Regions from separate parts of the Priestia filamentosa genome, predicted to be linked through region 1. Evidence: riboswitches for the same ligand, from Rfam matches in the RefSeq annotation. Region 1 holds a riboswitch; each other region holds the start of a gene.
What was found. A riboswitch is a leader RNA that binds a small molecule or an ion and turns the genes downstream of it on or off. The one in region 1 is predicted to bind thiamine pyrophosphate.
Positions count from the first base shown of each region.

Region 1 (10,652 bases):
TGAAACTGGCAAAGAAATTATGCGATCAGCAAGCTCTAACGTAAAGAACATTGCTTTAGAGCTTGGCGGAAAAAATCCAAATATCGTTTTTGCTGATGCGGATTTTGATACAGCCGTTGATCAAGCTTTAAACGCAGTCTTCTTTCATGGAGGGCAAGTATGTTCAGCAGGTGCTCGCCTGCTTGTTGAAGAAAGCCTCCATGATAAATTTGTTGAAGCACTAATTGAAAAAGCTAAACGCATTAAGCTCGGAAATGGATTTGATGAAGGAACACAAAGCGGTCCTCTTATCTCAGCTGAGCATCGTGAAAAAGTTGAAAGCTATGTGAAGATTGGTAAAGAAGAAGGAGCTACACTAGCGCTAGGAGGAGAACGTCCAAAAGCTGAAGAGCTACAAAATGGTTTCTTCTACTCTCCTACTATTTTTACAAACTGCACATCGAAGATGCGCATTGTGCAAGAGGAAGTCTTTGGTCCTGTTCTTACGGTAGAGAAATTCAGTTCAAAAGAAGAGGTAGTGAAATTAGCAAATGATACAATCTACGGACTTGCAGGTGCTGTTTGGTCTAATGACATTACAAAAGCTGAGTATGTAGCAAACCGCCTTCGCGTGGGTACTGTTTGGATTAATGACTTTCACCCATACTTCGCTCAAGCTCCTTGGGGTGGCTACAAACAATCCGGAATCGGTCGTGAGCTCGGTCATACTGGATTAGAAGAATATACAGAACTTAAGCATATTTATCGAAATACAAAACCAGAGCCTGTTGGCTGGTTCAAATAATTTTTCACTATTCTAAGGAGGTTTTTTAGTATGACACTAAATATGAAAATTGAACATATGACAAAATTTCACCAGTTTGAGATCCCTACAGCAATCAAACACGGTATTGGAGCAATTAACCACCTAGGTGAAGAAGTAAAAAAATTAGGCGTATCAAAGGCTCTTTTAGTAACAGACCCTGGTATCTACAATGCAGGTGTTGTTGATCCTGTAATCAAGAACTTAAAAGAAGAAGAAATTGAAGTTGTTTTATTTAACAAAGTAGAACCAAATCCACCCGTTCGACTTGTTGCAGAAGGTTCTTCTCTTTATAAAAAAGAAGAATGTGACGGCCTTGTAGCAGTTGGTGGTGGAAGCTCTATGGATACAGCAAAGGCAATTGGAGTAGAGGCAACACATCAAGGCTCTGTATTAGATTACGAAGCTGCTGAAGGTAAAAAACCACTTGAAAATCGCATCCCACCATTAACAACAATTCCAACAACAGCTGGAACAGGGTCTGAAGTAACGCAGTGGGCTGTTATTACAGATGAAGAGCGTGAATTTAAATTTAATACTGGTGGGCCGCTTATTGCTGCTCACCTTACAATTATTGATCCAAAACTTCATGTATCAATGCCTCCACGTGTTACAGCAATGACAGGTGTTGATGCGTTAGCACACGCCATTGAATGTTATACAATGAAATTTGCTCAACCAATTACAGACGCTGTTGCACTAATGGCAATGGAGTATGCTGCACATTACATCCGTCGTGCTTATGCAGATGGGGAAGACCTTGAAGCAAGATATGGAATGGCCCAAGCAGCTATGCTTGCTGGTCTTTCGTATGGCAGTGAATCAGCAGGAGCAGCTCATGCAATGAGCCAAACATTAGGCGGAATTATTCCAGTTGCTCATGGAGAATGCGTAGCAGCTATGATGGGCCCAGTGATGGAGTTCAACTGGAAAGGAAACCCTGCTAAATTTGCACGTATTGCTAAAGCATTTGGAATTGATACAAGTAACATGACAACAGAAGAGGCAGCAAAAGCTTCCGTAAACTGGATGTATGAACTTGTTGAAGATCTAAGTATTCCTTCTCTTAAAGATCAGGGAGTTTCAAAAGATATGATTGAACGTCTTTCAAAAGAAGCAATGAAAGACCCTCAAACAGTAGGAAACCCTCATGATCTTACCCAAGAGAAATATGAATGGATCTATAACCGCTGTTTTAACCTAACGCCAAAAACAGTTTAAAAATCATAAAAAAGGACCGGTCTCAATTATGGTGAGACCGGTTCTTTTTTATGAATAAAGATGTGAACCTTCCTTTTTAAATGTTTCAGATTTCTCTTTCATGCCTTCTTCTCTAATTTCTTCTATACTCTTGTCTTTTAATTTCGCCATTGAGCGAATATCGTGAGAAATTCTCATGGAGCAAAACTTCGGGCCACACATTGAACAAAAGTGTGCTGTTTTTGCACCTTCTGCTGGTAGAGTTTCATCATGAAATTCCCTTGCACGTTCAGGATCAAGTGAAAGATTAAATTGATCATCCCATCGAAATTCAAAGCGTGCTTTAGAAAGAGCATCATCTCTGTCTTGAGCTCCTTTATGACCTTTAGCAAGATCTGCCGCATGTGCTGCAATTTTGTAAGAGATAACTCCTTCTCTTACATCATCTTTGTTGGGCAACCCAAGGTGTTCCTTTGGGGTAACATAACAAAGCATAGCAGTACCAAACCAACCGATCATTGCTGCTCCAATAGCAGATGTAATATGGTCATAGCCTGGTGCAATATCAGTTGTTAATGGTCCTAATGTATAAAAAGGAGCTTCATGACAAATATCCATTTGTTTATCAACATTCTCTTTTATTTTATGCATTGGTACGTGTCCAGGCCCTTCAATCATTACTTGAACATCATGCTTCCATGCAATTTTTGTAAGCTCCCCTAGCGTCTCTAGCTCGGCAAACTGTGCTTCATCATTCGCATCCTTAATGGAGCCTGGACGAAGGCCATCACCAAGCGAAACAGCAATATCATAACGTTTTAAAGTTTCACAAATCTCTTCGAAATGCGTATAGAGAAAATTCTCTTCATGATAAGCAAGACACCACTGAGCTAAAATAGATCCCCCTCTTGATACAATCCCTGTTGTTCGATTAACCGTGAGTGGGATATAACGTAGTAAAACACCAGCATGAATTGTAAAGTAGTCAACACCCTGTTCTGCTTGTTCGATAAGTGTATCGCGATAGATTTCCCACGTTAAATTTTCTGCAATCCCTTGTACTTTCTCAAGTGCTTGATAAATTGGAACAGTACCAACTGGAACTGGTGAATTTCTTATAATCCACTCCCGCGTTGTGTGAATGTCTTTCCCTGTAGAAAGATCCATAATCGTATCTGCGCCCCATTTTGTTGCCCACGTCATCTTCTCTACCTCTTCTTCTATAGAAGAACTAACAGCAGAGTTGCCGATGTTCGCATTAATCTTCGTATAAAAGTTCCGGCCAATAATCATTGGTTCACTTTCAGGATGATTAATATTCGATGGGATAATTGCTCTTCCTTCCGCAACTTCTTTTCGTACAAACTCTGCCTCTACTCCCTCTCGAATTGCAATAAACTCCATTTCCCGGGTAATAATCCCTTTTTTGGCATAGTGCATTTGTGTAACATTCTTTCCTTTACACGCTCTGAACGGGTGCTTGATTACATTCGGATAACAGGCAATATTTTGTTTTTGATTTTCACTTCGGTATCCGTTATCCTCTGGTTTGATCTCTCGTTTTTCATATTTTTCTACATCTCCTCTGTCCATAATCCATGCCTCTCGAACACGAGGTAACCCTTTCGTAATATCCACTTCACAATCTTCATCACTATAAATTCCGCTTGTATCATAAACACGAATTGGTTCATTTTTTTCATGTTTGCTATCTGTTTTTGTATCACTTTGTTTAATCTCTCTCATTGGTACTTGAATACTATGATGTTCACCTTCTACATACACTTTCTTACTGTTTGGAAATGTTGATTGCAATGGAATGTTTACTTTTTTCGACATATAAATCTTCCTCCTTAGTATTGTTGTTAGGCTACACCTTTGGAGGAGATGAAATAGCAGAAGTTTTTTCTTAAAATAAAAATTGGGTTCTCTAATATAGAGAACCCAATTGGATATGTAGAAAAAAACGCAATTCACTTTCTTACGTTATCTCTCCTACTTCCCTCCGCTGGTATAACCCAGATCAGGTTCGAAGAGTCAGAAAGATTTTGTCTTTCCTCTCAGCCCACAAAATTAGGGCTCCCCTAGTAGTAAAATATTGAATATTCAGTTTACATTTCGAACTATAGCATATCTAGTAAATGATGTAAACTACTCTTTTTTCTTTTTCACCCTACATAATAGCGCCAAACTCGGTCTACAGACCTTCCGTAAGCTTCTCCAAAAAGATTTAGATGAACAAGTAAATAAAAAAGTTGATAGAGTGTTTTTCTTTCCTCATACTCTGGAGAAAGTGGCCGAACTTCTTGATAAGCTTGATAAAATGCTGAAGAAAATCCACCAAAAAGTTCAGTAAAAGAAAGTTCAAATTCAGAATGACCATAAAATACTGAGGGATCAATCAAATAAGGATCTCCTGTTTTACCAACAATCCAATTTCCTCCCCAAAGATCTCCATGAAGTAAAGAAGCCTCACAAGAATGAGGAAGCCATTTCTCCATTTTCTCAAGAAGTTCATAAAGCCCTGCTTCTCGTTCCTGATAAAGGTACCCCTTTTTCTTTGCAAGTTCTATTTGAGGAAGAAGACGATTTTTCGTGTAATATTCTGCCCATTTATCATAGTATTGATTTGGCTGTTCAATCATCCCAATGTACGAAGGATGATGAAAACCAAACTTATCTTTACTTACACTATGCATAAGTGCAAGCTGTCTGCCAAGAAGCTCTTCTGTTTTTCCATTTTTCTCTCCTTGGATCCATTCTAAAATAAGCCATCCTTCTCCGCTTTCTGTTGATTCATGAAAGTCATACACATTTGGGACCTGAATAACACCTGTTTCTTTGATTTTCGTTAGGCCCTGAACTTCTTGTTGAAAAAAACCAGGAGGTGTAGAATTATTATACTTAATAAAATATTCTTCTTTCTCTGTTTTCACATAAGAGGCCTGATTGATATCACCACCGGAAACAGGCCTGATTAATTGAATTGGTGAAGTGTCCCCTCTATTATAAATAGCTTGTTTAATGAACTTTTCCAATCCTTCTAACTCCCCTTTCCTCTTAAAACCTTAAAAGAAAATGGTTCACATTTCAGTATCCAGTAGAATACTCCTTTTCTCTATATAATTCATGAAGCAGTGGAGAAATTCCTTCAATAATGTCTGTAGCTAGTACATCTAATGGGGAATGTGTAGATGCTACTAGTTGATCTGCTATGGCACCATGAATAAATACAGCATTGCTCAGCGCCTTTTGTACATTCTCATACTGAAGAACAGATCCTAAAATCATTCCTGTTAACACATCTCCACTACCACCTTTTGCAAGAGCAGGATTTCCCGAGGAATTTACAAATTGCTCTCCTGAGGGAGTCGTAACAATGGTAAAAGGTCCTTTTAAAACAAGATATATGCCATATGTTTGAGCAAACTCGCGCGACTTTTCAAATCGGTCACTCTCCACTTCCTTAATAGACAAATCAAGAAGTGAGGCCATTTCACCTGGATGAGGAGTTAAAATTGTTGGAAAACGCCTTTCCTTCACTTTCTGTAAATGAGGTTTCACATGGAACAATGCATCTGCATCAAGCACAAGTGTAACCTGCTGTTTCAATATTTCCTCAACGATCTTCTCTGTCTCCTTGTACCTTCCAATTCCTGGACCAATTCCAATAGCGTCCAGTTGCAAAGAGCTGTAATCTTTCACTTCAGAAAGCATGCCTTGGTGGCTTTGATGAAGATTGTACATTGCTTCAGGAAGATGAGAGCCAATAATTGATTTAATATTCTCGATAATACCAATTGTGAGAAGCCCTACCCCACTTCGGGAGGCAGCCTTTGAAGAAAGAACAGCAGCTCCAGGCATATTTTCAGATCCTGCTATCATAAGAGCTCGCCCATATGTTCCTTTATGCGAAGAGATGTCCCGATGCGGAAGAGATGAAAGCACTTCATTTTTACTCCACCTTCTTTTCACATATGAATTCTGTTCTATAACAGAAGAAGGAATACCAATATCAACAGTTTTAATTCCCCCATAAAAGTTTGCACTAGGAAACAAAAATACCCCTTGCTTGGCACCTTGAATAACAAATGTAGTATGAGCTTTAATCGCTACATCTACTTCCCCTTTATCTGCATTGAGTCCACTTGGAATATCCACGGCATATATGATTTTGTTTATCTCATTCATTTCTTCAATGATGTTTCGATACGGACCTCTCACCTTTCCTTTTGTCCCAATCCCTAAAAGAGCATCTACAATAACCGTACTTTTCTTTAGAGAAATTTGAAACGCTTCTTCATTTTCTTCATAGATTTTATACGAATGCCCACAGTTCTCATAAATTTTTAACGCTCGTTGGGCATCTTCTGCAACACTTCCGCCTTTATGACTCATCCAAAGCTCAATAGAAAAGCCTCTTTCCTTTAAAATGCGTGCAATAACAACTCCATCTCCCCCATTATTCCCCTTTCCAGCAATGACGATAATCTTATCATTTTTTTTGATTCGACTTTCAATCTCTCGAGCTACTGCTTGTCCTGCATTCTCCATTAACATACCGTTATTTAATCCAATCTTCTCCATTGTTTCTTGATCAATGTTATACATTTCATTTTCCGAAAAAATTCTCACCCTATATTCCTCCTTACCTTCTTCTTTCTTTTTATTTTCCCATTCTAAAAAAATCAATACCTAAAAAAGAGGAATAGCTTTACATCAAATGTTCCACGGATTTTAATAGGTACTATTACCTACTATTATTTAATTTATAATTTTAACGTTATGGGAAATAATTCGACATTTCGACAAATAAGTTATTTTTTATATTATTTTAGAAAAATAATAGTGTTTTCTGGTATTTTTTTATAATAATTTCTATATAAATACAGACTGATAAATAAATTGGTACAGAAATAAAAGCAGTTCAGATCTATATTTTCTGAAAATAATTTTTTCTACCCAGAAAGAAGATCAAGAAAGGATTGAAAATAATAAGAGACGATGGAAAAGGTGGATAAGAGATATGAAGAAGCTAGCAGATCAAGAAACTAGTGGATAAGAGGTTGAAGATATTGATTATAGAGATAGGATTTTCAAAAAGTAAGGGAATAACCTAAGATGAGGTACCACTATAAATACTGTTTTCTATCTGTTTTAGCCAGAAGGGAAACAAAAGATACGTAGGTAGGGAGTTCATAGTATTAATATGCAGCACTAAACTAAGAATGGGAGTAAAAAAGAGAATGAAGCCATGTCGTTAGGAAGAAAAAAGGCGGATATTGTAGAAGAACAGCTTTTTTTGCTGTAAAAAGAAGATGAATATACGGGGAATGAGGAAGCGATCCATTCTAGGGAAGCAGAAGATCGAAAAAAGAAGCTTTTAACTACCAAAAATTGTGGATAACCTTTCTTCTCTAAGTTATCCACAATTTTAAGAAACAGAAAAAAGCCTAAAACAGAGTGTTTAGGCTTTTTGAATGAAGACAACTTTTAAATAATTTCCTTCTTTAAAATGAGGATTCGTTTTAAAATCTTTTGGTAACTTATATTCTTCGAGAATTTTATAGCGTTCTCCTTTAGCTTTGAAAGCTCCATCGATAAAGGTTTTAAACTTTTTCATATCAAAGCCACTATAGTTTGTAGAAGCAACAATTACCCCATTGTCGTTTGTTAGATCAATTGTGTCTTCTAAGAGCTTTTGATAATCTTTTGCGACACTAAATCTAAACTTTTTAGAGCGGGCAAAGCTTGGAGGATCTAATATAACTAAGTCATACGTGAACTCTTTTCGTTTTGCGTATTTAAAGTAGTGAAAAACGTCTTCTACGATAATATCCTCGTCTTCATAATCAAGTTGATTGACGCTAAACTGCTCAATCGTTTTACTTAAACTTCGATTAGCAACATCCACGCTTGTTGTTTTAGAAGCACCACCAACTGCGGCACTAACAGAAAAGGCACCTGTATAGGAAAACAAGTTAAGGACCGTTTTATGTTTAGCATAATAATCTTTAATACGTTCCCGAACGTTGCGCTGATCTAAGAAAATTCCGACCATAGCTCCGTCGTTGAGATATGTTGCAAAATTTACATCATTTTCTTTGATAATTAACGGAAATTGAGCACGCTCTCCATCTACAAAGTCATCATCTTCAATATATTGGCCTTGCTGATCAAAACGCTTCTTCTCATATAATCCTTTATATTGAACAACCTTTTTTAAAGCACTTAAGATTAAATCCTTGAAAGCATAAATTCCTTCACTGTACCAATTAATAACATAGTATCCTTCAAAATATTCAATTGTTAAACCTCCAATACCGTCTCCTTCACCATTGAACACTCGAAAAGCAGTTGTGGATAGGTTTTGAAAGAATGAAGAACGATAAGCAAGGGCTTGAGAGAGCTTGTTGATAAAAAAAGATTCATCAATCTTCTCGCGTTCGTTTGTTGTAAGAACCCAACCATACCCTTTATTTTGTTTTCCATAGTATCCTGTCCCTAAGAATTCGCCACTTTCTGTTACTAACCGAAGTAGCTGACCTTCTTTTTTAAGCACATGTGGATTCACAATGGCCTCTTTTTTTAATAGAGGAAAACCACTTTTAATTTTTCCTGCATCTTTACGTTTAATTTGCAGGGAAATCATTTCACTCATTTTTTCATCTCATTTCTTCTATCATTAAAATTACACTTGTTCATTATCGTAGCACTTTTTCTTTTAAAGTGAAACAACACATACGTTTCATGTGAAACAGCTAAAAAAGCCGATACTTTGAAAGTATCGGCTTTTTTTCTATTTTTTAAGACTGTTTTTCTTGAAAAGCAGCGATGTTTGCATACTCTTCTTTAAAAAGGCGCGCAAGGCGAATGTAAATAGAGGAAAGCTCTTGGTATGTTTGAGCATTCTCTTCATTTGGTGTATGTTGATGAGTTTCTCCAACCATTGAAGATACAGCATTTAGGGAGTCAATCTCTCCAATACTGTAAAGGCCAAGCAGAGCTGCACCTAAGCATGAGCTTTCAAAGCTTTCCGGAACCGTTACTTCCTGTCCAAAGATATCGGCCATCATTTGACGCCAAACCTCTGATCGAGCGAATCCGCCTGTAGCTTTAATCTTCTTTGGTTCTCCAATTAACTCACTTAAAGCAAGAAGCACAGTATAAAGATTGAATAAAATGCCTTCTAAAACAGCTCGCACCATGTGTTCTCGCTTATGATGAAGTCCTAATCCAAAGAATGAACCTCGGGCATTAGCATCCCATAATGGAGCACGTTCTCCTGCTAGATATGGGTGAAAAATTAACCCTTCAGCTCCTGCTTTAACGTTAGAAGCCATTTCAGTTAATAGATCATATGAATTCTTACCAAGCTCTCTTGCTTTTTGAATTTCTTGCTCTCCAAGCTGGTCGCGAACCCATCTGAAAATCATGCCTCCGTTATTCACAGGTCCCCCGATTACCCAGTGATCATCTGTTAGCGCATAGCAAAAAATGCGACCTTTCGGATCTGTTACAGGCTTATTTGTTACAGCACGAATAGCTCCGCTTGTCCCAATTGTAACAGCTACAACACCTGGGTCGATTGCATCTACCCCTAAGTTTGATAAAACGCCGTCACTTGCACCAACAACAAATGGAGTTGAAGCAAGAAGACCTGTTTCCTGTGCAAACTTTTCATCCAAGCCTGTTAAAGAATGCGTTGTTGAAACCGGTTTAGAAAGATGATCTTTTGTCACTCCTGCAACTTCAAGAGCTTCCTCATCCCAATCAAGATTTTGCAAGTTAAACATTCCTGTTGCAGAAGCAATCGAATAGTCTACAACATATTCATGGAAAAGCTTGTAGAAAACATATTCTTTAATTGATACAAACTTATGCACAGCAGAAAATAACTCGTTATGCTCTTCCTTTAGCCACAACAATTTTGAGAGCGGAGCCATTGGATGAACAGGTGTACCTGTGCGCAAATAAATTTCATGGCCATTATATTCATCCATAATTTTTTGAGCCCAATGTGCACTTCTGTTATCTGCCCATGTGATACATTTAGTAAGGGGTTCTCCCTTTTTATCCACAGCTACAATACTGTGCATAGCGGAACTAAATGATACGCATACAATATCTTCAGCATTAACGTTGCTTTTTGCCACTGTTTCTTTAATGCTTTCAATAACAGCTGCAAAAATCATTTCTGGATCTTGCTCTGCTGTTGCTGGAGTTGGAGAAAACAGTGGATACTCAACCCCATGCTTTTCAATGACTTTGCCTGCTGGTGAAAACAAAACAGCTTTCGTACTTGTTGTACCAATATCGACCCCTAGTACATATTTTTCTCCCATGTTCCTTCCTCCTTTATGTTTCTCCTCTATGCTTGTTTATTTATTAACAACACTGTGCCCACCAAATTCATTACGAAGTGCGGCTACGACTTTACCAGAGAATGTATCGTCTTCTAATGAACGGTAACGCATCATAAGAGAAAGAGCAATAACAGGTGTTGCTACTTGATAATCAAGAGCTGTTTCTACAGTCCATTTTCCTTCTCCTGAAGATTGCATAATTCCTTTCAAACCTTCTAACTTTGGATCTTTCGAGAATGCATTTTCAATAAGTTCCATAAGCCATGAGCGAATAACAGAGCCGT
Region 1 is NZ_FXAJ01000008.1:77,622-88,273, reverse strand. Features, by position in the region: gene betB (betaine-aldehyde dehydrogenase) at 1-784, shown strand, start outside; gene B9N79_RS21775 (choline dehydrogenase) at 815-2,023, shown strand; gene thiC (phosphomethylpyrimidine synthase ThiC) at 2,072-3,841, opposite strand; TPP riboswitch at 3,986-4,098, opposite strand; gene B9N79_RS21765 (fructosamine kinase family protein) at 4,171-5,040, opposite strand; gene B9N79_RS21760 (NAD(P)H-hydrate dehydratase) at 5,093-6,637, opposite strand; gene B9N79_RS21755 (class I SAM-dependent rRNA methyltransferase) at 7,470-8,663, opposite strand; gene gntK (gluconokinase) at 8,809-10,347, opposite strand; gene gnd (phosphogluconate dehydrogenase (NAD(+)-dependent, decarboxylating)) at 10,384-10,652, opposite strand, start outside.

Region 2 (10,652 bases), on a different contig from region 1:
CAGAAGAAGGAGAAGAAATTAAACGTCTTGCTGAACAAAAAGGAAAGATTGTTGGTGTGACTTATGGATTCTCTGGAAATCAAATGCTACTTCAAATGCGCGCTATGATTGAACAAGGAAAAATCGGTGATATTCGAATTGTAGATCTTCAGTATACACACGGTTTTAGTTCAACAGAAGATGCAGATAAATTTAGCGATGCTCAAAAGTGGAGAGTAGATCCTAAAATAGCAGGACCAACATTTGTATTAGGTGACTTATCAACACACACTTATTATATGTCTCAGCTTATTATGCCACATATGAAAGTTAAAAAATTGCTTTGTGACCGACAAAGCTTTATTCATAGCAGAGCACCACTAGAGGACAACGCATTTGTCTCCATGCACTACGAAAACGGAGCTGTTGGCCGACTTTGGACTTCTTCAGTTAATGCAGGCTGCATGGATGGACATCGAATTCGAATTGTCGGTTCAAAAGCAAGCCTAGAATGGTGGGACAGCAAGCCTGGTGAACTACGCTACGAAGTACAGGGAGAGCCTGTTCAAACTTTAATTCGTGCGATGCCATACCTTGATGAGCAGTGTAATGCTGACGAACGATTGGGGGCTCTTCATACAGAAGGTTTATCAGAGTCATGGGCAAATATATATTTGAAATTTGCAATGGCAATTGATGCGAAAAATCATGATGATGAAGAAACACTAAGAAGCTTAGTTTATCCTGATATCGATGCTGGAATTGACGGAATTCGCTGGCTTGAAAATTGTGTACGCTCAGCAGAAAACGGATCTGTATGGGTAGACTTTGCTGACCGTCCACTATTAGATGTAAATTAAGTGTAGGAAAAGTATAATTTAGCTGTCTGGGGAAAGGGTTCTCCAAGGTTGCCTGAACCTTGGAGAACCCTTTTTCTATTATCTTGCTCGCAAACACATAAATTTTATTCTTGTATAATCAATAAGTTCGTGGTATTCTATTTGTGTAAACGGTTACATAAACTTAGAGGAGGGGAGCAAATGGCAACAATTCGAGATGTAGCGAAAGTAGCAGGTGTATCAGTTGCTACCGTATCTCGTGTTCTAAATGAAAATGGATATGTCCATGAAGATACAAGAAAACGAGTGGAAACTGCCATGGAAGAGCTCAATTATAGCCCCAATGAAGTAGCCCGCTCCCTTTATAAAAAGAAGTCAAAGCTGATTGGCTTATTGCTGCCAGACATTACAAACCCATTCTTCCCACAACTAGCACGAGGGGTAGAAGATGAAATACAAAAAGAAGGGTTTCGCTTATTGTTTGGAAATAGCGATGAACAGCCTGAAAAAGAACTCGATTATATTCATACATTTGTTCAAAATAACGTAGTTGGTATTATTTCAGCTACAAATGATAGAAGTGATACAAATTATAAAGATTTATCAATTCCAGTTGTGTTTCTAGATCAAACGTCGAAAGACTATCCATCAGTTTATGGAGATGGAAGAGAAGGCGGTAGAACAGCAGCCAAGGAAATGGTAAAACGAGGGAGCAAACGAATAACTATACTAAAAGGCCCAGCTCATATCCAGCCTGCTCAAGATCGATTTCAAGGAGCGCTAGAATACTTGAGTGAATCAAATGTTGATTTTTATGTGATGGGAACAACATCCTTTGCTTTTGAAGAAGCTAAAAAATGGGCAAAAGAATTGTTTGAAACATACCCAGATACAGACGGAGTCCTCGCAAGTAATGATATTGTGGCAACAGCAGTTTTACATGAAGCCCTTCGTCTTGGGAAGTCTATTCCGAAAGAGGTTCAAATCATTGGGTTTGATGATATTCCGCAGAGCAGCCTGCTTTTTCCGTCTCTATCAACAATGAGACAACCTGCTTATGAAATGGGCAAAGAAGCTGCTTGTCTCTTAATCAAGTTAATGAGGAAAGAATATGTTGAGCAAAATCATGTTGAAATGCCTGTGACATTTATTGAACGAGAAACGACAAGAGAGGTTGAGGTAAATGAGTGAAATTGTAGTTATTGGAAGTTCATCAATGGACTTAGTTGTAACATCTGCAATACGGCCAGGGGCTGGAGAGACCGTTCTTGGAGAATCATTTAAAACAGTACCAGGGGGAAAAGGGGCAAACCAAGCGGTTGCAGCTGCTCGATTAGGAGCAAACGTAAAGATGATTGGCTGTGTAGGAGATGATCACTACGGAAAAGAAATCCTAGTTAACTTTAAAGAAAATCATGTTAATGTAACCAATGTGAAACCGGTTACAGGTGTGGGAAGCGGAACGGCTCATATTGTATTAGCAGAAGGTGATAATAGCATTGTTTTTGTCAAGGGAGCTAATGATTATATTACACCTGAATATGTGAAGAGTGTGATTGATGACATTAAGAAAGCTAAAATTGTTCTCATTCAACAAGAAATTCCAGAAGAAACAGTAGAATATGTGAGTGACATTTGTGAGGAGTATAATATCCCACTTCTCCTTAATCCAGCGCCAGCTCGCCCGCTTTCTCAAGACGTGATTAACCGCGCCACATATATTACGCCAAATGAACATGAAGCAGCAGTGTTATTTAACAATTTAAGTATAGAAGAAGCATTAAAAAAATATCCAAACAAATTATTTATTACAGAAGGAAAGCAAGGGGCTCGTTACTATGACGGAGAGAAAGAAATCCTTGTTTCATCCTATACTGTAGACGCTGTTGATACGACAGGGGCAGGAGATACATTCAATGCAGCACTAGCTGTAGCCTTAGTAGAAGGAAAAAACATTGAAGAAAGTTTACAATTTGCTAATCGTGCTGCATCCTTATCTGTTACAAAGTTTGGAGCACAAGGTGGTATGCCAACGCGAGAAGAAGTGGAGGGAGCGCTATGAAACGAAAAGGAATATTAAATAGCCATATCTCAAAAGTGCTCGCAGATCTAGGACATACAGACCTCATCGCTATTGCCGATGCAGGTCTTCCCATTCCAGATCATGTACCTCGTATTGATCTAGCTCTTACATTAGGTGTGCCAAGCTACAGAGATGTGGTGAATGCGGTTACGGATGATATGGTCGTTGAAAAAGTGACAATTGCAAGTGAGATGAGTACTCAAAACCAGGATGTTATGCAGTATATGCAAGAGAGGTTCACTAACACGGATATTCAAGAAGTTTCTCATGAAGAGTTCAAACATTTAACAAACAACGTCAAAGCCGTTATTCGAACAGGTGAAGTTACTCCATATGCTAACTGTATTTTACAAGCAGGTGTAATCTTCTAGAAAGAGGTGAGCGTTATGCATATTAAAATGAATGGAATTCATAAAGCATTTGGAACAAACCAAGTGTTGTCAGGAGTAGATTTCGAATTGAAAGAAGGTGAAGTTCACGCTTTGATGGGTGAGAACGGAGCTGGAAAATCGACAATGATGAACATCTTAACGGGTCTTCATAAACGTGATCAAGGAACCATTTTCATTGATGGAAAAGAGACATATTTTAAGAGTCCAAAAGAAGCAGAGCAGTATGGTATTGCGTTTATTCATCAAGAGTTAAATGTTTGGCCAGATATGACTGTACTCGATAACTTATTTATTGGAAAAGAGCTGAAAACACCGCTTGGGTTTTTAAAGATGAAAGAAATGAAATCGCTATCAAAAAAGCAGTTTGAAAAACTTTCGGTTACAATTCCACTGGAGCAAGAAGCAGGGCTTTGTTCAGTTGGTCAGCAGCAAATGATTGAAATTGCTAAAGCACTAATGACAAATGCAAAAGTCATTATCATGGATGAGCCAACTGCTGCATTAACAGAACGTGAGATTCAGAAACTTTTTGAAGTAATCAATGCTCTTAGAAAAGAGGGAGTTTCCATTGTCTATATTTCGCACCGGATGGAAGAGATTTTCACCATTTGTGATCGCATTACAGTAATGCGAGATGGTAAAACCGTTGATACGAAGGCAATTAGGGAAACGAACTTTGATGAGGTTGTCCAGAAGATGGTTGGACGCGAATTAACTGATCGTTTTCCAGAACGAGCACCAACGCTTGGTGAAAAGGTGTTAGAAGTTCGCAATGCTACGAGAAATGGAGCTTTTCAAAAGGTAAGTTTTTCTGTGAAAGCAGGCGAAATCGTTGGAGTATCAGGGTTGATGGGAGCAGGCCGAACCGAGATTATGCGAGCCTTGTTTGGATTAGATAAATTAGACGATGGCGAGATATTAGTGAATGGTCAGAAAGTATCGATTAAAAACCCATATGAAGCCGTCAAACTAGGAATTGGATTTATTACTGAAGACCGTAAAACAGAAGGGCTTATTTTAGATTTTTCGATTCGGGATAACATGGCGTTGCCGAACTTAAAAAGCTTTTCTAAAAAAGGGCTCATTGATGATAAGACAGAGAGTGAATTTGTCGACCTATTAATTAAGCGCTTACAAATCAAAACAGAATCAGGAAAAACAAGTGCGAAAAACCTTTCTGGTGGAAACCAGCAAAAAGTAGTTATTGCTAAATGGGTTGGTATCGGTCCAAAAGTGTTAATTTTAGATGAGCCAACGCGAGGAGTCGACGTTGGCGCGAAACGTGAAATTTACCAGTTAATGAATGAACTAACAGACAGAGGTGTTGCCATTATTATGGTCTCATCTGAGCTTCCTGAAGTACTTGGCATGAGCGATCGTATCCTCGTTGTTCATGAAGGTAGAATTACAGGAGAATTAATGAAGGAAGAAGCAACACAAGAAAAAATCATGACATTTGCAACAGGAGGGAATTAACATGAAAACAGCTATAAACAAAGTAAATCATGTTGATAATTTACTGCAAAAGCTTGGACCATTACTCGGATTTATTATTTTAGTTGCTATCGTGTCAATTTTAAATCCAAGCTTTTTAGAACCACTGAATCTATTAAATTTACTGCGTCAAGTTGCGATTAATGCGCTTATTGCCTTTGGAATGACATTTGTTATTTTAACGGGTGGGATTGATTTGTCAGTAGGATCAATTTTGGCTCTATCTAGTGCGCTAATTGCTGGAATGATTGTATCAGGTATTGACCCGATTTTAGCTATTTTAATTGGATGTATCTTAGGTGCAGTCATGGGGGCGATTAATGGTCTTCTTATTACAAAAGGAAAAATGGCGCCATTTATCGCAACGCTTGCAACAATGACAATTTTCCGTGGTTTAACGCTTGTCTATACAGATGGAAACCCAATTACAGGTCTTGGCGAAAACTATGCCTTTCAACTATTTGGACGTGGTTATTTCTTAGGTATTCCAGTTCCTGCAATTACAATGATTATTTCATTTGCAGTGCTGTGGGTGATTTTACACAAAACATCATTTGGCCGTAAAACATATGCCATTGGTGGAAATGAAAAAGCAGCTCTTATTTCAGGCATTAAAGTACCACGAGTAAAAGTGATGATTTATGCGCTAGCAGGACTTTTATCGGCACTAGCGGGAGCGATTTTAACATCTCGTTTAAACTCAGCGCAGCCAACAGCAGGAACTTCTTATGAGTTAGATGCGATTGCGGCTGTTGTATTAGGTGGAACAAGTTTATCTGGTGGACGTGGTTTAATTGTTGGAACATTGATTGGTGCTTTAATTATTGGAACGTTAAATAATGGTTTGAACTTATTAGGTGTATCATCATTCTTCCAAATGGTTGTAAAAGGTGTTGTTATCTTGATTGCGGTGTTAATTGATCGTAAAAAATCAGCATAGGAGGGGTTCTCATTGAAAAAGGTCTTACTTGTACTCATGTCGTTTTCACTTCTTATTCTAGCGGCTTGTTCATTAGAGCCTCCAGAATGGGCAAAACCAAAGAAAAAAGGAAATTTAGAAGATATTAAAATTGGCTTATCGGTTTCTACGTTAAATAACCCGTTCTTTGTTTCATTAAAAAATGGAGTTGTAAAAGAAGCGAAAAAGCAAGGAATGGACGTTGTGATTGTTGACGCACAGAACGATTCAGCTAAGCAAGTTAACGATGTTGAAGATTTACTACAACAAGGTGTTGATGTTTTACTAATTAACCCAACAGATTCAGCAGCTATTTCAACAGCCGTTCAATCAGCTAATAATATTGGCATTCCTGTTGTTACATTAGATCGTTCAGCAGATAAAGGAAAGGTCGAAACGTTAGTTGCTTCTGACAATGTAAAGGGTGGCGAAATGGCAGCTGATTACATTGTTGAAAAGTTAGGTGAAGGAGCTAAAGTAGCTGAACTTGAAGGAACTCCAGGAGCATCTGCAACACGTGAACGAGGCAAAGGATTTCACAATATAGCAGATCAAAAACTTGACGTTGCGGCAAAACAGTCTGCGGATTTTGATCGTACAAAAGGTTTGAATGTAATGGAGAACTTACTGCAAGGAAACTCAGATATTAAAGCAGTATTCGCTCATAATGATGAAATGGCATTAGGAGCTATCCAAGCAATTAACAGCTCAGGGCGAGATGTTCTTGTTGTTGGATTTGACGGAAATGAAGATGCCGTTAATGCTGTAAAAGAAGGGAAATTAGCAGCAACTGTAGCACAGCAACCAGAATTAATTGGTGAGCTAGCTGTTAAAGCTGCAAGTGATGTTCTAAAAGGCAAGAAAGTTGAAAAGAATATTGCAGCACCGTTAAAGTTAATGACGAAGAAATAATGAAAAAGCATCATGCGCCCTTTAGGGGAGTATGATGCTTTTAAAATTGTACAAACGTTAGAAGTTAAAATATAATAATATTGACAATAAATATTTTACAGGGGAACTCATACGAGTTGAGAAGGTAAAAACCTGACCCTTTGAACCTGAGAGTTAATACTCGCGTAGGGAGTAAAAGTATACAGTTTGTACATGAAGAATGTTCAGCCCTTTTACTTTTGCCGAGTGAAAGGGCTTTTTTGTATTCACTCTCTCTTTCAAGTTTATTGTAAATATAGGATTGAAAGGAATTTATTCGATGAAAAACTTTAAAGGAATTGCATTAGTAACAGGAGCAAGTAGAGGATTAGGATCTGAAATTGCAAGAACGTTCGTAGAAAATGGATACGGCGTTATTGTGAATTATTATCAGAACAAAGAAAGGGCCGAAATGTTAGTAGATGAGTTAGGGAAAGAAAATGCAATCGCACTTTATGCTGATATTACAAATAAACGTGATGTTGAAGAGTTAGTGAACCAAACGATTCAGCATTATGGATGTATTAATATCATTATTAATAATGCTCTGGTAAATTTTAGATTTGATCCAAATGCACAGGAACCTGTCCATGAGTTAAGCTGGGGGAAATATGTAGAACAGTTTGAAGGGTCTGTTCATGGAGCATTGAATACTATTCAAGCAGCTTTACCATATTTGAAAGAAACAGATAATGCGAGAGTCGTAAATATTGGTACAAATTTATTTCAGAGTCCTATTGTTCCTTATCATCAATATACAACAGGAAAAGCAGCTCTAGTTGGATTTACGAGAAACATGGCAAAAGAGCTTGGACAATATGGTATTACGGTCAATATGGTATCAGGTGGTCTTTTACAAACAACAGATGCTAGTGCCCTTACAACAGAGGAAGTGTTCAACATTGTCGCAAGTAATTCTGCTTTAAATCGTGTCACTACCCCAAAAGACGTAGCTGAAACAGTGGTATTTTTAGGGTCTGACAGAGCTAAAGGAATTACAGGACAAAATATTGTAGTTGATAGTGGTTTAACAATGAACTAAAGATGCATTTCATAAAGGGAACGGAATATACTATTAAAATGGCGTATAGGATATTTTATAAACATATGAAAGGAATGAAGAGAAATGTATTATTCTCCTTATATGTATTCCTATCCTTATTACGTACAGTATCCAGTATTTCAGGCAGCGTATAGGTTTAATCCATATGAAGTTTATTCCCATTGGTACACCAGAGAAAAAATTGAGTTAAAAGATTACGGAAGACAGCCGTTTGTGGTGAATATTAAGGAAGCCACTAAGCAAAATAAAACGTTCCGTACAGCCTTATGGACAGGACGTCATCTGCAAGTTACATTGATGAGTATTAAACAAGGAGAAGACATTGGGCTTGAAACTCATCCGAAAACAGATCAATTTTTAAGAGTTGAAGAGGGTCAAGGACTTGTTCAGATGGGAAAAACAAAAAACAACTTATCTTTTCGAGAAAGAGTTTCTGATGATGACGCCATTATGGTACCTGCGGGGACATGGCATAATGTTACAAATACGGGGGATAGGCCATTGAAGATTTACGCTATTTATGCGCCTCCTGAACATCCGTTTGGTACGGTGCATCGCACGAAAAGAGAGGCAGAGGCTGCTGAACGAAAAAATGAATTAGTGTAATTTGCATCTATAAATATATATTTATAGGAAAGATAGAGAGAAATATGGAAGAAGGCTGTTTCTTTATTAGAGAAACAGCCTTTTTTTATATGGAGTTTAAAATTAACAGACTTTTTTAAAAAATATAGACAACAAAAATGATTACCTGTATACTTGTATTGTAAGTTAGTTGTAATACAAGCATACAGGTTGGTGTTCTTATAAAATATTTGATATAGGAATTGCAGAATAAAATGTAGCTGAAATTGCAGTAGGACTTGTAACAAGTAAAATTTATTTTGTAAGCACTTACAAAATGTTTAATTTACATCGAATAACAGAGCAGATTAGAAAGGAAGTTTATTATCAGCATTACAGTCGATAATAGCATCGAAACAACAAAAGAAATGCTGTAGTAATACAAACACAACTAAATAATAAAGGAAGGGGAGAAGAGAATGCTTAGTTTAATTGAAAGCGCTTAATTGGGGATAGTTGATGCCAGAGGGATAAGGTAGCAAGGTTAAAAAAGGCCAAAAAAGCCCAAAAGGGGGATTTATCTTGAATCAGGTTGATTTAGAACGTTCTACCACAAGGAAAGTAACACTTCGACTAATTCCATTTCTATTCCTATGTTTTATTATTGCAATATTAGATAGAGTAAATATTGGGTTTGCTGCACTACAAATGAACGAAGATCTTGGGTTTTCCAATGCTGTCTTTGGTTTAGGAGCAGGAATTTTCTTTATTGGCTATTTTCTATTAGAAGTTCCAGGAAGCGCTATGATGACAAAGATTGGGGCAAGAAAATGGATTAGCCGCATTATGGTAACATGGGCGATTATTGCTGTTTTCATGGCATTTGTCCAAACTCCTACGCAGTTTTATATTGCTCGTTTTCTTTTAGGGGTGGCGGAAGCTAGTTTCTATCCTTGTATGGTTTATTATTTGAGCGGTTTCTTCCAAACAAAACATCATGCCAAGGCTATTGCAGGATTTATGCTTGCTATTCCAGGAGCAAATGCTATAGGTTCGCCTCTCTCTACGTTTCTATTAGGAATTGACTGGTTTGGTTTAGCAGGGTGGCAATGGCTATTTATTTTAGAGGCTATTCCAGCATTAATTTTAGGTATTATTTGTTACTTTTATCTCGATGACAGGCTTGAAGACGTAAACTGGTTAAATCATGGGGAAAAGGAATGGCTAATGAGTGTGATTGCAAAAGAAAGACAGGAAAAGGAAGAAGTGAAGCATTATACTTTTGCCCAAGCTTTAAAAGATCGGGATGTATTGATCTTATCAATTGGATACTTCTGTTGGATGGTCGGCTATTACGGCATTAATATGTTTCTCCCTACCATTTCTCAAGGTCTAGCAGAAGCAACATCCCTAAGTACACAAGGTATGGGGTGGGTACTAGGGTTGATGTATACTATTGCAATGTTCGTAATGATTATGGTTGGTAATCACTCTGATAAAAAGAATGAAAGACGTTGGCATGTGGCGGTTTGTTTAACGACTAGTGCAGTGGCTATGATTGCGAGTAGCTATGTAGCAAGCACAAGCATTGTCTTATCATTTATCTTTTTAACTATTGCTTTATGTGGAGCATTTGGAGCATACTCTCCATTTTGGGCTATTCCTCCTTCATTTCTAACAGGAGCAGCTGCAGGAGGAGCAATTGCGCTCATTAACAGTGTGGGAAATCTTGGTGGTTTCTTTGGTCCTTATATCGTTGGGTATATTAAAGATGTTACAGGCTCTTTTAATACAAGTATGATTTTTCTAGGAGTTAGTTTAGTAATTGGAGCAGCGATTATTCTATTTTTAGTAAAGCAATCAGGTAAGGCGGTTAGTCATAAAGTGGAGGAAGATATTGAACAATCTGATTTAAAGAATTCTATCAATACATGATTATTAAGAGTCTTTGTTGGCTTATTTTATAAAAGAGTGTAACGTTCTTCATACAAAAAGGATGCACATAAGGTGCATCCTTTTTGCTAGCTCAAAGAACGAGCCCAGATCTTCAAACTTTTCTTCGAGGAACGGTTTACACTTTCCAGTACCGCTCAAAAAGGTTTTTCATATGAGAAGTCATCGTTTCAACAGCTTTCTTCTCATTACGATTTTCAATTGCCTCAATAAGCATTTTGTGCTCCTTAAAATTCACTTCTCGATAATCTGGACGAGTTACTGTACGATCGCGAATAAATTGCCACATTTCTTGTTTTTTCATCGCGTTACTAATATCCGCCATGAAAGTAATAAACAGATCATTGTGAGAAGCTTTTGCGATCCCTTTATGTAGTTTCTCATCTGTTTCAGGCAC
Region 2 is NZ_FXAJ01000016.1:12,478-23,129, reverse strand. Features, by position in the region: gene B9N79_RS24915 (Gfo/Idh/MocA family protein) at 1-839, shown strand, start outside; gene B9N79_RS24910 (LacI family DNA-binding transcriptional regulator) at 1,020-2,009, shown strand; gene rbsK (ribokinase) at 2,002-2,880, shown strand; gene rbsD (D-ribose pyranase) at 2,877-3,272, shown strand; gene B9N79_RS24895 (sugar ABC transporter ATP-binding protein) at 3,288-4,769, shown strand; gene rbsC (ribose ABC transporter permease RbsC) at 4,771-5,727, shown strand; gene rbsB (ribose ABC transporter substrate-binding protein RbsB) at 5,764-6,657, shown strand; TPP riboswitch at 6,747-6,845, shown strand; gene B9N79_RS24880 (3-oxoacyl-ACP reductase) at 6,956-7,717, shown strand; gene B9N79_RS24875 (cupin domain-containing protein) at 7,802-8,344, shown strand; gene B9N79_RS24870 (MFS transporter) at 8,885-10,237, shown strand; gene B9N79_RS24865 (FadR/GntR family transcriptional regulator) at 10,374-10,652, opposite strand, start outside.
Region 2: it holds a riboswitch for thiamine pyrophosphate, as region 1 does, so the genes downstream of both, B9N79_RS24880 (3-oxoacyl-ACP reductase) here and thiC (phosphomethylpyrimidine synthase ThiC) in region 1, are expected to answer to the same signal.

Region 3 (10,652 bases), on a different contig from region 1:
ACATCTTGAACATCAATAAGCGTTTCTTTTTCTCTTTTCTTTTTCTTTCTATTGAAAAAGGGAGGAGAAGACTGAAGTCCTTTTAGAAACTCTTCCATTGAAAGAGGGAGAGCTCCTTTTTTGTACCAGCCTTTTTCAATTCCTGTATAGGCAAGGGAACTAATATGCGGAATCCATGTCCCATGTTCAATCAAAAGTTCATAATGATGTTTAAAACAGTCTTCTAACGAAGTATCAAGGATCATTTCTCCGTCTTTATTAAAAACTAAACAGCGCTTTATGAGATGAACCCAATCATCTAATTTATGTTCAATAACTAAAAGCGTAAATTTATATTCCTCCTGTAGCGTTGAGACGAGTGAAACAAGTTCTTTCGTTGAAGCAGGATCAAGATTTGCAGTTGGTTCATCTAGAATAAGAATGTCTGGTTGAAGAGCGAGCACACAAGCAAGTGCTAGCTTTTGTTTTTGACCTCCAGATAGAATTGAAATAGAGCTTTGTTTATAAGGAAGAAGTCCAACAAGGGAGAGCATTTCATCAATTCGCTCTTCCATGTTTTCTTTTGGATAGTTAATATTTTCAAGCCCAAAAGCAACTTCATCTTCGAGCGTTAACATACAAAACTGATTATCTGGATTTTGAAATACTACCCCTACATATTGGCAGGCTTCTCCAGTTTCAAAGGAAGAAAGGTCTCTTCCGAAAATTTGTACTTCTCCATTCAAACTACCGTCAACAGCCTCTGGATACAATCCATTAAGGCAAAGCGTGAGGGTACTTTTGCCTGCACCACTTGGTCCTAATACAAAAATACTGTCACCTTTAGAGGCTGAAAAGGAAATATTCTTCAGCTTTTTTTCTTCATCTTCTTCAAATGAAAAACTTAAATTTTTAACATTAAGAGGCAGTCGATTTTCGATCATTTTTTGTTCCCACCCGTTTTTTATGTTCTTTTCCAAGCGCAAACCCATTTAAAACACCTGTGTTTGCCAATTGATCACTTAGCCATTTACCAAGTAAACCAGCGAGAAGAGCTCCGCTGACAAGTCGGACAGTAAGCATTGTACTAACATAAGAAGGGTCAAGAGCATTGTAGCCGGACAAGAAATAGCCCATAATAAAGCTTGTTACAGAGGCACCCATACCAGCTAGCATAAGAATCGGCAGCGAGTATCGTTTCCAACCAGTAGCTGCGAATACAAGCTCAGGACCTATCCCTTGGACAACTCCTGTTAAAAGAAGACGAGGACCTGAGGCGTTTCCAATCAGCAGTTCAACAGCAGCAGCAATTGTTTCTGAAATGAGGGCTGCTCCTGGTTTTCTAATGATATAGGCTGTAATAATTGAAACGATAAACCATATTCCGAAAATAAATTCATATACTAAGAGTCCGAACATTCCAAATAAAATGTTTCCAAGCTGTGTGAAAAGAAGGTACACAACAGCAAACACAACAGCTAATGCCGACATTACGACAATTTCTTTTAGTTTCCAGCTCTTTGTCATTTTCCATCACCAGGCTTTCTTTTTGTTGAAGGGCTGTTTGCTGATAAGTTGACGGTCATTACAACGTGACTTGCTTCTTTGTGAGAAGAAAGAAAAGCATCCTTAATTGTCCTGAAAATAGTGTGCGTATCGCCATCAAGATGTGTTGCATAGTGAACACCAGCAACAAATACTCCCTCGTCTTTTGCTGTGTTAACGCCATCCACAATCACGTCCATATAGTGAGGAATCCCCATTGGATAAAGAGCGAACTGCATAGCTGTTTCAATCGAAATATCCTTGCTTTTCTCCTCGTTTAAGAGCACATCATCTTCGGATAAGTAAACATCACCTTCAGAATCTCCAGGACATCCAACAGAGAAGGAACCATTCAATACAACGTGAGTTCCTGTTTTAGCTGCATGAAGATAAATAGCTTTTACAACGTCGAAAACATGTTCATTCCTTCCGCGTACACATGTGCTCACATTATCCGTTTTAATCCATACTTTTGATGTATCAACCTCTCTTAGCGCCGTTTTAATCACTTCAATAAAGTTATCGCACATTGGATAAAGAGAGAAGCGACATCCATAGATCCTACTTGTTCCACAAAGCTGTTCATTCATTTCTACTTCCTCCTAAAAGTTTATGAACACAAAAAAACTGCATCTTAAGGAAGATGCAGTAAAATAGACAAAAATGTAGAGTCAATCAACATAAAAGTCGTATATTGCTACACTTCCCCACGCTAGTATTATCTAGATCGGGTTATAAGGGATCGGAACAAAAATTCACATCTCAGCTAATTAGCACCCCTAGTGCGTTGTACTATACAGTTTTTTCGCTTATACACATCATAAAAGAAAGATACTTTTTTGTAAATAGAAAGATAGATTACAGACCAGCGGAAATTTGCGTAGGCCGCTTTTTTTTCTTTCTTTTAATGCTAGGAATCTTCAAATATGTCCAAAGTCTCCAAATCCATTCTAAAGGTCCAATAATGAAGAATTGGAGCCACAGTTTGCTAAGGAAAAGCTGAATCGTAAAGAAAACAAGGGTAAATACGATACCGCTTGTAACCCCTACTTTACTGAATAATCCAAATCCATATCCATAAAAAAGGAAGGTAAAGAAGATGGATTGAGAAAGATAGTTTGTTAGAGAAAGTTTTCCAGCTCGAGCTAACGCATTAGATAGCTTTTTCCATCGATTACTATAGGTTAAAAGAGCAATGCTTGAAATATAAAAAATGGCGACAAGAGGAGCTCCTAATGAAGCACTAAGACCTTCTAAACTTTCATTTTGCAAAAATTGTGGGACGATTTTTAATGGAAATCCAATGAGAAGAGAAATCCACCACATTTTCTTATAAAGAGAAACATAGCGATCTGGCTCATGCAGCCACCTCTTAGCAGCAACATATGCTCCTAAAAAGAACATAGGAAGAGAAGCAAGAACACCAAAGATACCAAAAGCAATCATCTCTCCATCGCTTGTATCTTCAAAAGGCATACTATTGTTTCTAAAATGAACAACTTCACTATAAGAGCCTGTTGCATATACTTCTTTTTCTTGTGCAAGGTAGGAAGGACTTGCTTCTAGAGTATCTTCACTTCCTTCCTCGGCAGGAATAAATGAAAAGGCGCTCATCAAACCGATAATTACAAGAGCAATTGTAAGCCATACTTTTGGTTTGCACCAGAGAAACAAAAATAAACAAAAGCCGCATAAAGCGTAAGATGTTAAAATATCACCTTCCCAAATATAAGTTCCATGTAAAAGTCCAAATGCGAGAAGAAGAAGGAGGCGGCGTAAGTAAACGGTCCAAAAACGTCGCTGTTTTTCTCGACTTCGATCTCTTAAAATCATAACACCAAATCCAAATAGAAAAGAAAAAAGGGTTACAAAGCTTCCGGTACCGAAAATATTAATGAAGGAGGCTGAAATCTTTTCCAATCCTTGAGCTGTTTCAATATATTCATATTCACCAAATAGTCCATATTGAAAAATGAGCATATTAACAAGCAAAATTCCAAAGAGAGCAAAGCCTCTCATTGTATCAACAGAAGAAATTCGTTCAGCACCTCTGAGAGGGGAAAGAGCATTTTTCATATATTTAATCTCCTTTATATAAGTTCTAACTCCACTATATCGTATGAACATTACCAGCCTTCAACTACTAGCTTAACAATACCTTAATTATGGTTAAATAGTCATAAAAAGTAATTCTCAATTTTTTAGGATAATGCTACGATTGGATTATTAGGAATAATGTTCCAAGGAGTGTTAGTGATGAACAATGAAAAAATATTACTTGTTGATGATGAGAAGGCTTTAACAGAAATGCTTGGTGTTGTACTAAAGAAAGAAGGCTTTTCAAATATTAAAATAGCTCATAACGTAAAGGACGCGTTTTCATATTGTAAGCAAGAACAGTTTGATTTAATTGTGTTAGATATTATGCTTCCAGATGGCTCTGGATTTGACTTGTGTCCGCAAATTAGGCAGCTTACAAATGCCCCTATTTTATTTTTAACGGCACGTCAGTCAGATCTTGATAAATTAACAGGATTTGCGATTGGAGGAGATGACTATATTACAAAGCCATTTAATCCGCTTGAAGTTGTGGCCCGCATTAAAGCACAGCTAAGACGTCGTGGATTAAATGAAGCAGAAGTCACACGTGAGCAAGAACAGTTTTCATTTGGAAACGTGATGATCTGTGAACGAGCAGGAGAGCTTACAGTGAAAGGACAAAAAATAGAGTGTCCTGCTCAAGTTTTTCAGCTTCTTCTCTTTTTTTGTAAGCATCCAAATCAAGTGTTTAGCAAAGCACAAATTTATGAGAAAGTATGGAACGAACGGATTATTGAAGGTGATGAAAATACGGTAATGGTTCATATTCGTCGCATTCGGGAACGAATTGAAGAAAATCCAAGTAAGCCAAAACATCTAGTAACGGTAAGAGGACTCGGGTATAAGCTTATGACGGAAGGAACTTTGTCATGAAATTAAAAGGAAGGTTTATTTTTCATTATGGATGGCAATCGTTACTTTCTATGATACTCGTTCTTCTTGTCACTTTTGGTGCTTTTATGTTTCTTGGATTTGGTATGGGAGAGTATGAAATGAAACGAGACTTTGCTAGAGGTGGCCTTGAATACATGGGAGATTTTATGGAGGAAGGAGAAGTAGAAGTAAAATTCAGCCAAAAATATTTAGATGCTATTAAAGAACATGGAGGCTGGCTCCAAGTATTAGATAATAAAGGGCATGTAAAAGCCTCTTTTTATACTCCTAGTGATGTTCCAACACGCTACAATCCAGCAGAACTTGCAGATAAATGGGAAAGAAGAACTGAGTCAAACTATCAACTTTTTCTTTATCGAGGAAGCAGTGAGAAGTATACGCTTCTTTACGGTGAAAAACCAAAAGCTGAGCAGTGGATTGAAAAAGCTAAACAGGATGGGGAAGTTAAAGAAGGAGAATTGATACTTCCAGAACAGTTGAAAAAAGAGTTAAGAAAAAATGATGCTTCTCTTCAAGTGTTTAGTAAAGATGGGGGAGAAGAATTCTCTTTTAATAAAACTAAATATAGTAAAGATCAATATACTTTAGAAGATTTAACATCTAATGCCACATATGACGCAAGATATGAAACAGACATTTCTTCTCGCTATGATAAAGAGACAGGAAGAACATGGGTCGTAAATGTCCCGCATGATACTCAGATTCAATTTCCGTATAGCAATGCTCAATCGTTTGAAGAATACGCCATACACATCTTTATTTTTGTAGCCGTTATTATTTTAATGATGTGGATCCTCTTTGCTCTTTGGTATTCAAGGCGTCTTACAAAACCAACGCTACATATGGTGGAATGGCTTCATAATTTAGCCTACGGTAAGTATGAAGAACCGTTAACAAAGAGAAAAGAAAGCAAAGCTTTTAAGAAAAATGGAAAGTTAAAAAGGTCGTATCGCCTTTTCCGGGAAGTCAACACATCCCTTGCTCATTTAACTGAAAAGCTTCGTTCCAACAAAGAAATGCGCCTTCGGATTGACGAGATGCGCGAAGAATGGATTACAGGGCTTTCTCACGATTTAAAAACTCCACTTGCTTCGATTAACGGATATGCACAGCTTCTTGTAGCAGATGAGCAGTATAATTGGAGTAAGGAAGAGGCTCAAAAGTTTGCTCGGACAATTTTACAAAAAGGAGCGTATATGTCTGAGCTTATTAATGATTTAAATTTAACGTACAGACTTCAAAATGATCAAATTTCACTTGACTATGAACAGGTGGAATTGAATGAATTTGTAAGGCGCTGTGTCATTTCGTTTATTAATGATCCAAGTCATGGCCAGCACCTTCATTTTGAAAGTTATCAAGAATCTATTTATGTTTCTATTGATCAAGCGTTATTTCAGCGCGTGTTAGAAAACATTATTGCAAATGCCATTAAGCATAATGAGAAAGGTACAAATGTGTGGGTGTCTATTTTGGCTACAAAAGAGGATGTTTTTATTAGCGTAAAAGACAATGGTTCAGGAATGAGCGAAGAGACAAAAATTAACCTGTTTCAACGCTATTACAGGGGAACAAACACAGAAGAGCGAAGCTATGGAACAGGTCTTGGGATGGCGATATCTAAACAAATTACACAATTACACGGCGCGGAAATTAATGTAGAAAGCGAAGTTGGGAAAGGAACGACAATTACAGTAAGTTTCACAAGTGTTCTTCATAACGCATCTTAATTTAAAGGAGTGGAAAGCGTACTTATTGAAGTATTAAAAGTAGGAGTGAATTTTTTAATCGAGCTTTTTTCTGGAGATCTTCCTTCTTTATATTATATATGGTTTGTTGTTCTGTTTTTACTCTATTTTTCTCTTGGACTAATTATAAATCGCTTTTCAACCTTGAAATATAAAGGGTGGGAGCTCATTGCTGGCTTTAATATTGGTATTGTTATACATATTTCATTAGCAAAGTTTCTTTCAATAATTGTAGAAGATGCCATAAAAAGCCCGAGTGCTATTTCTTATTATTTTCTTGGCTTAGTTATGCTGACAGGAAGCGTTATCGTTGAAACCTTATATCGTTGGATTAGAGTCAAAGCAAAAAGACCACTTGTTACCTTTTTAATTTTGCCATCCTTTATTATTCTTCTTTCAATCTTCTACTTTTCAATGAAGGATATAAGTGCTATTGCGACTGCTTCAACTTCCTTTATTGTTACGTTAAGTATTGTGACAACTGTCCTTATGATGGGCCTAATTATTTTATTAGAGAAAGGGGAATCGGCTTAAGCCGATTCCTCTTTTATTGAGCACGTTTAAATGTTTCTTCTAAATGCTTACCCCATTTTAATGTGTTACCTTCCAATTCATACTTAACAGTACGTACCCCAGCTTCTGTTGAAAGCTGAAGTTCTGTTGCACTGACAATTTGATATTTACCAACTTTAACGCCTGAGCGAAGGAGTTGTCCACTAGGTGTTAGTTCCATCATTGTTCCACTTTGAGTGTTTTCCCATTTTCCTTTTATATCTCCTGCTGCTAGTGTTTGATGTGACATTGTTTCGTATACAACAGGAGCAACCATTGTCCATGATAAAATAAACAGAGAGGCAGCAACTTTAACTACCATCTTTTTCACTTTTCTCACCTTCTATTCAAAGTATTAAAGGTAGTATGTGGAGAATATGACTTTTTTACTCATATTTTTATAAAAAAAGCAACTTTCTTTGTTTATCTAACGTTATAGAAAATGACATGAAGAAATTTATTTTCTATTATATAAGTGAGAAAGAGAGGAGAGGGAACAAGAAGAGAATAAATATGTTAGAAGTTCTTACATAAAGGTGGAGAGAAAAGAGAGTTTCTTTTATTATAAAAATAAGATTAGATTGTCTCCTGAAGATGTATCTTATCTCTCAGTATACATACTGAGGTTCCCTACACCCAAATCCCCATCTTTTGTTATTTTGGGAAAGCCCCACTTCTACTTGGAAAGAAGCGGGGTTCTTACTTATGTTCTTTGTTTATCTGTTCTTTGTTCTAAACGCTTGAAAAAAGCTTGCTTAAAGAGCCACCTCAGAAATGGGGGCATAAGAAATAAAATGAATAAGATGCGAAACAGTTGAAAACTTGTTACAACAGCTAGTGATGCTTTAACTTCTTCTGCTACAACGGCCATTTCAGCCATTCCTCCAGGCGCCACACTTAAGAAAGCAGTTGTTATAGGAATGTTAAAAAATAAAAAAAGAAGCATTCCGGAAAGAAAAGAAAACAAAATAAGTGAAAAAGCTGTGAGAATGGCAAAAAAACTAAAGCGAGCTTTATGTGTGAGTTTGTTTGGTTTTAAAATGAGTCCAAGATATGTACCCATTAAGAGCTGAGCTCCATCCGTAATAAGATCAGGGGGATGTGGAGCTGTCCCGCCTGCAATAACAAAAATACCAGTTGTTAAAATAGGGCCAAGTAAGAAGCGTGTGGGAAGTTTAAAATACTTTCCGGCTATAGCACATAGCAAACCAATTAAAAGAAGCCCTATGTATGTAAAGAGATCATGAAGCGAGAAAGTAGTTAAAATATTTTTCATGGGTGTTCGTTCTTGATTGCTAAAAAAAGAAGCCAAAAATGGAACTGTGAAAACAACGGCCATAAGTCTTGTTGCTTGAATAAACGTAACAACAGTTAAATCAATTCCCTTCAGCTCTTCCCCAAGCACAATCATTTGAGAAAGACCTCCAGGAATGCTGCCTGTCAAAGTACTCTTTAAATTAATATTTGTTACCTTTGAAACATAATAAGCAAGGATGCTGCTAAATACTAAAATAAGAATTGTTAGAAGAAGCATTGATGGAAGATGATGAATCATACGAAGCAACGTCTCTTTTGTAAACGAGCGTCCAAGCATATAGCCGATCAAAAGAAGCCCTACATTTCTCAATTGAACAGGCCAAAGAAGTGGAAAGGATGAAAATCGTGAGAAGACGAGCGTTGCTGTTAATGAGCCAAGCATCCAAGAAAGTGGAATGTGAAAAAATGAAAATATAGTACCTCCGACAACAGCAAGTATGAGTGTGATGAGTAAACGAATGGGACTTGAATAAAATAACATGTAGAATATATCCTTTCTCTATCTACGCTGTGCGTAATATTTGAAAATAAAGACTTCTCTTATTTCCCTAGTAAATCTCTTTTTTTCTTATTATAATATAACGCAATACGTATGAAATGTCAGAGCGGATATTTCCGTTCTTTTTTTCTTTCAGCAAAAAAGGAGTGAAAGAATTTGGAAAAGCAAAAGCCGGAGTCATCAAATGATTCTTTCGCTTTTTTGGATCGTTTTTTTGAGCTATCTGCTCGAGGCACGACGGTGAAAAAAGAAATGCTGGCAGGTCTGACAACGTTTATGACTGTAAGTTATGTTATCGTTGTAATCCCGCTTATTTTATCAGAGACAGGAATGCCAAAAGAGGCAGCATTAGCAGCTACAATTTTCGCTATTGCCTTTAGTACTCTTCTTATGGCTCTTTGGGCGAACTTCCCAGTTGTTACAGGTCCTGGAATGGGGCTTAGCGCCTTTTTTACTTATTCCGTTGTAATCGGAGAAGGACTTTCATGGGAAACAGCACTAGGAGCTGTTTTTATTTCAGGAGTCATCTTCTTCATCCTCACTGCAACAGGGATAAGAGGGAAGATTATTGATGCTATTCCTTCTGTGCTAAAATCTTCGATTACAGTTGGGATCGGGCTTTTTGTGGCCTTTATTGGATTAAAAAATGCCGGAATTGTTGTAGGAGACGATTCTAACTTTGTTGGGTTAGGAAAGTTAGCAAGTTCAGGTCCTATTATTGCGCTAGTAGGAGTTTTGTTATCTGCTGTTTTTATGGCACGTAAGATGAAAGGTGCTATTATATTAGGGATTATCTTAACAACGCTTCTTGCCATGATCACAGGTGTGCAAAGTCTCCCAACTCATGTAAGTGATGTGCTCACCATCCATTTACCGAGTGTTGCGCCGACTTTTATGAAACTTGATATTGGAGCAGCATTTGCATATGGTATCTTTTCTATTGTGTTTTCATTCACAATTGTTGAACTTTTTGATACATTAGCAACACTCATCGGATTATCACGTAAAGCAGGATTAGAAGATGAGAATGGAAAGATCCCTAATTTAAATCGGGCGTTAACAGCAGATTCTATCGGTACAATGGCAAGTGCTTTATTTGGAAGTACGGCTCTTAACACATATATTGAGAATGCGACAGGAATTACAGAAGGTGGCCGAACAGGATTAAAATCGTTAACAGTAGCTGTTTTATTTTTACTGACTCTGTTTTTAGCTCCTCTTATTCAGTTCATTCCAACTGTCGCAACAGCTCCTCCGCTTATTATTATTGGAGCGCTTATGCTTAGTGATATTAAAAATATTAATATGGAAGATTTCACAGAGCTTATTCCCGCATTTTTAACAATTGTTATGATGCCTCTTACGTTTAGTATTGCGGACGGACTTGCTTTTGGTTTTCTTGCTTATACATTTCTAAAATTATTAACAGGTCGGTATAGAGAAATTCATCCGTTTCTTTATATTATTTGTATCGCTTTTATGATTAACTTTTATATGATTGGCCACTGATGGAAAAAGACTAGGTCTTTTTCCATTTTTTTATTTTGTCCGTTAAATTCATTCTTTCAGGAAAGCTGGAAAGGAGTTACAATAAACATTGGATATGTGAATAAGGGGAAATCAGGTGAAAAAGTGAAGAAAACAACGGTATATGCACTTCTTGTAGCAGTAATGGCAATGTGGGGATTAAATATTATTTGGCTCAAGCTTTTAGTGAATGAATTTGCGCCTGTCACAATGACCGCTTTCCGGATTTTTGTAGCAGGTGTAGCTGTCCTTCTTTTTCTTTCTGTAAAAGGAGTGGTGCGAAAACTCACATTTAAAGAGTTTAGTTTTATTTGTGTTGTGAGCCTGTTCAATATTGTTGGTCACCACTACTTTCTATCGGTCGGTTTAACCAATACAACGGCTATGAACGGAGGACTAATTCTAGGCCTTGTTCCTATCTTAACAGCTATTGCATCTCTATTTTTGTTAAAAGTAAAGTTTAGCATAATGAAGGTAGTTGGAATTCTTTT
Region 3 is NZ_FXAJ01000004.1:278,745-289,396, forward strand. Features, by position in the region: gene B9N79_RS17535 (ABC transporter ATP-binding protein) at 1-923, opposite strand, end outside; gene B9N79_RS17540 (ECF transporter S component) at 898-1,506, opposite strand; gene B9N79_RS17545 (YkoF family thiamine/hydroxymethylpyrimidine-binding protein) at 1,503-2,114, opposite strand; TPP riboswitch at 2,212-2,315, opposite strand; gene B9N79_RS17550 (DUF418 domain-containing protein) at 2,383-3,600, opposite strand; gene B9N79_RS17555 (response regulator transcription factor) at 3,781-4,497, shown strand; gene B9N79_RS17560 (sensor histidine kinase) at 4,494-6,248, shown strand; gene B9N79_RS17565 (DUF5823 family protein) at 6,258-6,800, shown strand; gene B9N79_RS17570 (hypothetical protein) at 6,814-7,149, opposite strand; gene B9N79_RS17575 (AbrB family transcriptional regulator) at 7,522-8,616, opposite strand; gene B9N79_RS17580 (NCS2 family permease) at 8,791-10,143, shown strand; gene B9N79_RS17585 (DMT family transporter) at 10,267-10,652, shown strand, end outside.
Region 3: it holds a riboswitch for thiamine pyrophosphate, as region 1 does, so the genes downstream of both, B9N79_RS17545 (YkoF family thiamine/hydroxymethylpyrimidine-binding protein) here and thiC (phosphomethylpyrimidine synthase ThiC) in region 1, are expected to answer to the same signal.